2 regions of the Bradyrhizobium paxllaeri genome follow, and region 2 is predicted to be linked to the other one. Evidence: riboswitches for the same ligand, from Rfam matches in the RefSeq annotation. Region 2 holds a riboswitch; the other holds the start of a gene.
The links. A riboswitch is a leader RNA that binds a small molecule or an ion and turns the genes downstream of it on or off. The one in region 2 is predicted to bind S-adenosylmethionine.
Positions count from the first base shown of each region.

Region 1: another riboswitch for S-adenosylmethionine. It lies ahead of LMTR21_RS37025 (O-succinylhomoserine sulfhydrylase); the one in region 2 lies ahead of metX (homoserine O-acetyltransferase MetX).

Region 1 is NZ_CP042968.1:7,727,006-7,730,427, reverse strand. It holds gene LMTR21_RS37030 (SGNH/GDSL hydrolase family protein) at 1-78, shown strand, start outside; gene LMTR21_RS37025 (O-succinylhomoserine sulfhydrylase) at 194-1,387, opposite strand; SAM riboswitch at 1,458-1,537, opposite strand; gene LMTR21_RS37020 (2'-deoxycytidine 5'-triphosphate deaminase) at 1,660-2,766, shown strand; gene LMTR21_RS37015 (PQQ-dependent sugar dehydrogenase) at 2,874-3,422, opposite strand, start outside.
Region 2 is NZ_CP042968.1:7,183,244-7,186,665, forward strand. It holds gene metW (methionine biosynthesis protein MetW) at 1-288, opposite strand, end outside; gene metX (homoserine O-acetyltransferase MetX) at 290-1,492, opposite strand; SAM riboswitch at 1,574-1,653, opposite strand; gene LMTR21_RS34350 (chorismate mutase) at 1,819-2,667, shown strand; gene hisC (histidinol-phosphate transaminase) at 2,695-3,422, shown strand, end outside.

The DNA.
Region 1 (3,422 bases), 540 kb from region 2:
GACATCATCAAGTCGGTCGGCCAGATCAAGCTCGGCGTCGCCGTGCCGGCGGACGTGCGGGCGTATAGGCCGATGTGAACCGGAATTCGTAGGGTGGGCAAACGCGCGTCAGCGCCGTGCCCACCATTCTAACCGAATACGCCGCGTGAGATGGTGGGCACGCTTCGCTTTGCCCACCCTACCGTTCGCAGCTTCACGCCTTCTCCAGCGCCTGCGCAACGTCCTCAATCAGATCGTCGGCATGCTCCAGCCCGGCGGAGAACCGAATAAAGCCCTCGCTGATGCCGAGCTCGGCGCGCGCCTCCGGCGTTAGCCGTTGATGCGTCGTCGTCGCCGGATGGGTGACGAGGCTCTTGGCATCGCCGAGATTGTTGGAGATCTTGGCAAGCTTCAACGCATTGAGGACGCGGAAGGCGGCCGCCTTGCCGCCCTTCACCTCGAAGCCGACCAGCGTCGAGCCGCCGCGCATCTGCTTTTTCACCAGCGCCGCCTGCGGATGGTCGGCGCGGCCGGGATAGATCAGCCGCGAGATCTTCGGATGGCTTGCCAGCACCTCGGCGAGCTTCGCCGCGTTGTCGGTCTGCGCGCGCACCCGCACGCCAAGCGTCTCCAGGCCCTTGAGCAGGACCCACGCGTTGAACGGCGACAGCGACGGCCCGGTCTGGCGCATGAAGTTGTGGAGGTGCTCGGCGATGAAGGCTTCGGACGAGAGAATGATGCCGCCGAGGCAGCGGCCCTGGCCGTCGATATGCTTGGTCGCGGAATAGACCACGACGTCGGCGCCGAGCGACAGCGGGCTCTGCCAGATCGGGGTGGCGAAGACGTTGTCGACGACCAGCCGGGCGTCGCCCTTGTGCGCGATCTCGGCAATCGAGGGAATATCGAGCACGTCGAGCGTCGGATTGGTCGGACTCTCCAGGAAGAAGGTCTTGGTGTTGGGCCGCAAGGCGCGCTGCCATTGGTCGAGATCGAGACCGTCGACCAGCGTCGTTTCGATGCCGTAGCGCGGCAGCAGGTCCTGCACGACGTAAAGGCACGAGCCGAACAGGGCCTTCGAGGCGACCACGTGATCGCCGGCCCTGAGCGGCGCGAGGATCGCGGTCGTCACCGCGGCCATGCCGGTGGCGGTGGAGCGCGCGGCTTCGGCGCCCTCGAGTTCGATCATGCGGCGCTCGAACATCGAGATCGTGGGATTGGAATAGCGCGAATAGATAAAACCGGGATCCTCGCCCTTGAAGCGCGCCTCGCACTGCTCCGCGCTGTCGTAGACATAGCCCTGGGTGAGAAACAGCCCTTCCGACGTCTCGCCGAATTGCGAGCGCAGGGTGCCGCCATGGACGAGGCGGGTTTCGGGACGATAGCGCTTGGTAGAACCAACTTCAGACATGTGACCTCCGCCGTGACCACTGGAAAATGGTCACAAAAAACCGGCCTGGAAAAATTTCCACAGGCCGGGATCACACGTGTCCCCGGCCTGTTTAGCGATTTATTTAACGTGGCTGCAAGCCGGCCGGCTCAAATCACCACGGGATAAGTCATGCTGATATTCGCTTGCGCCCTTTCAGTCAAGGCGGCCATCGGATAACCCCTAAAAGCCCATATTGACGAGGTTTGGATGACATTTGGGCATCCGAAAGGGCCACCTCAGAGGACCGCGCCGTGTCGTTCACGCTACCGCCCGACGCCAACGGGATTCTGCCCGACCGCATGATCGCGGCGATGGCGGATGCGGGCCTGATCCTGCCGGCCTATCCCTTTGTCGAAAGCCAGATCCAGCCGGCCAGCCTGGACCTGCGGCTGGGTGACATCGCCTACCGGGTGCGCGCGAGCTTCCTGCCCGGCCCCGGCGCGACCGTTGCCGAGCGCATCGACGAACTGAAACTGCACGAAATAAATCTCTCCGACGGGGCGGTGCTGGAGACCAATTGCGTCTACATCGTTCCGCTGCTGGAAAGTCTCGCTTTGCCGCCGGAGATCGTGGCTGCCGCCAATCCGAAGAGCTCCACCGGCCGCCTCGACGTGTTCACGCGCGTGATCGCCGACGGCACCCGCCGCTTCGACATGATCGGCGCCGGCTATCACGGCCCGCTCTATGCCGAGATCAGCCCGAAGACGTTTCCGGTGCTGCTGCGCGAGGGCTCGCGGCTCTCGCAGGTACGCTTCCGCACCGGCGACGCCATCCTCAATGCCGACGAGCTCGATGCGCTGCACGACGCCGAACGGCTGGTCGATATCGACGACGCTGATCTGGCCAACGGCGTCGCACTCTCGGTTGATCTTTCCGGCGAGAATTCCGGCGGTTTCGTCGGCTACCGCGCCAAGCGCCATACCGGCGTCGTCGATGTCGACCGTCGCGGCGGCTATGGCGTCGACGAATTCTGGGAGCCGATCCCGGCGCGCCCCGACGGCAGCCTGATCCTCGATCCCGGCGAATTCTACATCCTGGCCTCGAAAGAAGCCGTGCAGGTGCCACCGGACTACGCCGCGGAAATGGTGCCGTTCGATCCGCTGGTCGGCGAATTCCGCGTGCACTATGCGGGATTCTTCGATCCCGGCTTCGGCTATGCCGGTGCCGGCGGGCAAGGCGCCCGCGCCGTGCTCGAAGTGCGCTCGCGCGAGGTGCCGTTCATCCTCGAGCACGGCCAGATCGTCGGTCGCCTGGTCTACGAGAAGATGCTGTCGCGCCCCGACGCCATGTACGGCCAGCGCATCGGCTCGAACTACCAGGCGCAGGGACTGAAGCTGAGCAAGCATTTCCGGGTGTAGCTCGCCGTTCGCCGTCATTGCGAGCGAAGCGAAGCAATCCATCGCGCGGCATACCGGATAGGTGGATTGCTTCGTCGCTTGCGCTCCTCGCAATGACGACGGTAGCCCTACCGCGCCGCCGATTTCGCCGCCGGCGTCACGCGCCACACCGTGTTGCCGACGTCGTCAGCCACCAGCAGCGCGCCCTGCTTGTCGAGCCGCACACCGACCGGGCGGCCCTGCGCTTCGCCGTTGTCGTTGAGGAAGCCGGTCAGCACGTCCTGCGGCCCGCCCGATGGCTTGCCGTCCTTGAACGGCACGAAGATCACCTTGTAGCCGGCGCGAGGCTTGCGATTCCACGAGCCGTGCTGGCCGATGAAGGCGCCGCCTTCCATGTCGGGTGGAAAGAGATTCCCGATGTTGAAGGCGAGCCCGAGCGAGGCCGTATGCGCGCCGAGCGCATAATCAGGCGCCATCGCCTTCTGCACCAGGTCGGGCCGTCGCGGCTCGACGCGCGTATCGACGCGGTCGCCGAAATAGCTGTACGGCCAGCCGTAGAAGGCGCCATCCTTCACCGAGGTCATGTAATCGGGCACCAGATCATTGCCGAGTTCATCGCGCTCGTTGACGACGACCCAGAGCTCGCCCGTCGTCGGATTCCATGCGGGGCCGTTCGG
Region 2 (3,422 bases):
GAAAGCATCATCGGGATAGTTGACGAGATCGGTATCGGCGTCGCCCTGCACCACGGCCAGCCCCCTGGCGACGCAGCGGTTGACGCCCTCGCGCGACAGCTCGATGCCGCGGCCGTCGATGCCGCGGCTCTCCAGCAGTTGCAAGAGTTCGCCGTCGCCGCAGCCGACGTCGAGCACTTTTGAGCCGGCCGCAATCATTTCGGCAACGAGCAGATGATCGGTGCGATATTTTCCGGTGCGATCGGGCGCGACGCCGCCGAGCGGCAGGCTCTGTTCCTGAAGGGCCATATCAGCCACCTGTACCATCGAGGCCGCGCGCCTTGCCTGCGGATTCCAGGAAGGCACGGGAAATATCGAAGAACTCGGGCACGTCGAGCAGGAAAGCGTCGTGGCCGCGGTCGGTCTCGATCTCGGCAAACGACACCCGCGCGCTCGATGCATTCAGCGCATGCACCAGCGCCCGCGATTCCGAGGTCGGAAACAGCCAGTCCGACGTGAACGACACCACGCAGAAGCGCGTCTTGATGCCGCGAAACGCCTGCGCCAGCACGCCGTTGTGGTCGGCGGCGATATCGAAATAGTCCATCGCGCGCGTCAGATAGAGGTAGCTGTTGGCATCGAAGCGCTCGACAAAGGACGAGCCCTGATAGCGCAGATAGCTCTCGACCTGGAAATCCGCGTCGAACGAAAACGTCGGCAGCTCGCGATCCTGCATCCGCCGTCCGAACTTGCGATGCAGCGCGGCGTCGGAGAGATAGGTGATGTGGCCCGCCATCCGCGCCACCGCCAGCCCGCGATGCGGATGGGTGTTGCGTTCGAAATAGCGCCCATGGTGCCAATCCGGATCGGCCATCACGGCCTGCCGGCCGAGTTCGTGAAACGCGATGTTCTGCGCCGAATGGCGCGTCGAGCACGCCACCGGCAGTGCCGAAAACACCCGCTCCGGATAGGCGGCGGTCCATTGCAGCACCTGCATGCCGCCCATGGAGCCGCCGATCACGCAGAGCAGTGTCTCGATGCCCAGCCGATCCAGCAGCATGGCCTGCGCGCGGACCATGTCGGGGATGGTGATGATCGGGAAATCCAGCCCCCAGGCCTTGCCGGTCGCCGGATTGGTCGAGGCCGGACCGGTCGATCCCATGCAGCCGCCGATCACGTTCGAACAGATGATGAAGTATTTGTCGGTATCGAGCGGTCGGCCGGGGCCGACCATGATTTCCCACCAGCCGGCCTTGCCGGTCAGGGGATGCACGTTGGCGACATGCTGATCCAGCGTCAGCGCGTGGCAGATCAGGATGGCGTTGGAGCGGTCGGCGTTCAGTTCGCCATAGGTCTGATACGCGATCTGGAACGGCGCGAGATCAATGCCGCAATCGAGCTTCAACGGCTGCTCGACGTCGAACTTCGCCACCGTCGAGGTCGGATGATCGGCCTCGTGGGCGCGGTCCTCGCTGTGAATCGACGGACTGGATACCGACTGCAAATTTGTCATCGACGACCAACCTCCTTGTGGAGGCTCCAGACAGAAGTCAGGCCATAAAAAACCCGGCCTGAACGAAAGGTTCGGCCGGGATCACTTCTGTCCCCGGCCTGTTTAGCGAGTTGTTTAACGTGGCTGCAAGCCGGCCGGCTCAAATGACCACGGAATGGAACAAAGCTAGTCCGAAGCAGGTCCCCCGTCAAGGCAGGCCCCATGGCTAACCGGGTAGCTGCCATGCCAGCGCCGCCGTTTCTCTTTGCTTTCAGCGGCCGTCTTTTCTAATCAATAGCCATGATTGCCGGTGATTTCGGATCGATCCGGCGCTGAAGGTTCTCAAGATGTCCAAAGCCCCCCCGGCCCCGCCCTCGCTGCAGGAATTGCGCAAGGAGATCGACGCGATCGACGAGCAGGTCCATCGCCTCCTGATGGCGCGCGGCGACATCATCGACCGGCTGATCCAGGTGAAACAGACCCAGGAAGTCGGCTCGGCGTTCCGCCCGGCGCGCGAGGCCAGCATGATGCGCGAGCTCGTCCGGCGCCATCGCGGCATCCTGCCGCTCGACACCATCGAGAGCATCTGGCGCGTCATCATCTCGACCTTCACCTACGTCCAGGCGCCGTTTTCGGTGCATGCGGACGTCTCGGTCGGCGAACCCGCGATGCGGGATTCGGCGCGGTTTCATTTCGGCTTTGTCGTGCCCTATGTCGGCCATTTCAGCGCGCAGGCGGCGGTCGAAGCGGTGGCGAAATCGAAGGGCGATCTGGCGCTGGTCTCGGCGGTGTCGAGCCGTACACCGTGGTGGAATGCGCTGGAAGCCGACGGCGCACCGAAGATCATCGCCCGGCTGCCATTCCTTGAGCGCGCCGATCATCCGGCGGCGCTGCCGGTATTCGTGATCTCGCGCGTCGCCGACGATGCGATGGTGACGGAGGTGCAGATGTGGAGCGTCCGCGTCTCGGGGTGGAACGCCGATATCGCCCGCGCGCTGGCGCCGCTCGCCGAAATCGTCGCCGTGCCCGACACCGCCTTCGACGGCGCGGCGCTCTTGGTGTCAGATGCCGGCACCGGCTTCGAGAAGATCAAGGCTGCCCTGATCCAGGCCGGCGCCTCGGTGCGCTCTTCGGCCCTCGTCGGCAGCCACGCAACGCGCTATACGGTGCCCCCGAACGGATCGGCGAAGCCTTGACCGCCGCCTGAAATTCCGGAGTTGAAGATGAACCGCCCCGTGCCGAATCCCGGCATTCTCGATATTGCGCCCTACACGCCCGGCAAGACGCCGGTGCCGGAGCCGGGCCGCAAGGTGTTCAAGCTGTCGGCCAACGAGACCCCGTTCGGGCCATCGCCGAAGGCCATGGCCGTCTACAAGGATGCCGCCGGACATCTGGAAGACTATCCGGAAGGAACCTCAAGGGTGTTGCGGGAAGCGATCGGCCGCGCCTACGGCCTCGATCCCAACCGCATCATCTGCGGCGCCGGCTCGGACGAAATCCTCAATCTGCTCGCGCACACCTATCTCAGCCAAGGCGACGAGGCGATCTCCACCGCCCATGGCTTCCTGGTGTACCCGATCGCCACGATGGCGAACGGCGCGAAAAACGTCGTCGCGCCCGAGACCAACTTTACTGCCGACGTCGACGCCATTCTCGCGCGCGTCACGCCGCGCACAAAATTGGTGTGGCTCGCCAACCCGAACAACCCGACCGGGACCTACGTGCCGTTCGACGAGGTCAAGCGGCTGCGCGCCGGTCTGTCGCCGCATGTGCTGCTGGTGCTCGATGCTGCGTACGCCGATTACGTGTCGCGCAACGATTACGAGCTCGGCCTGGAGCTGGTGGCGACCACCGAAAACACTGTGATGACGCACACCTTCTCCAAGATCCACGGGCTGGCGGCGTTGCGTATCGGCTGGATGTTCGGCCCGGCCAACATCGTCGATGCCGT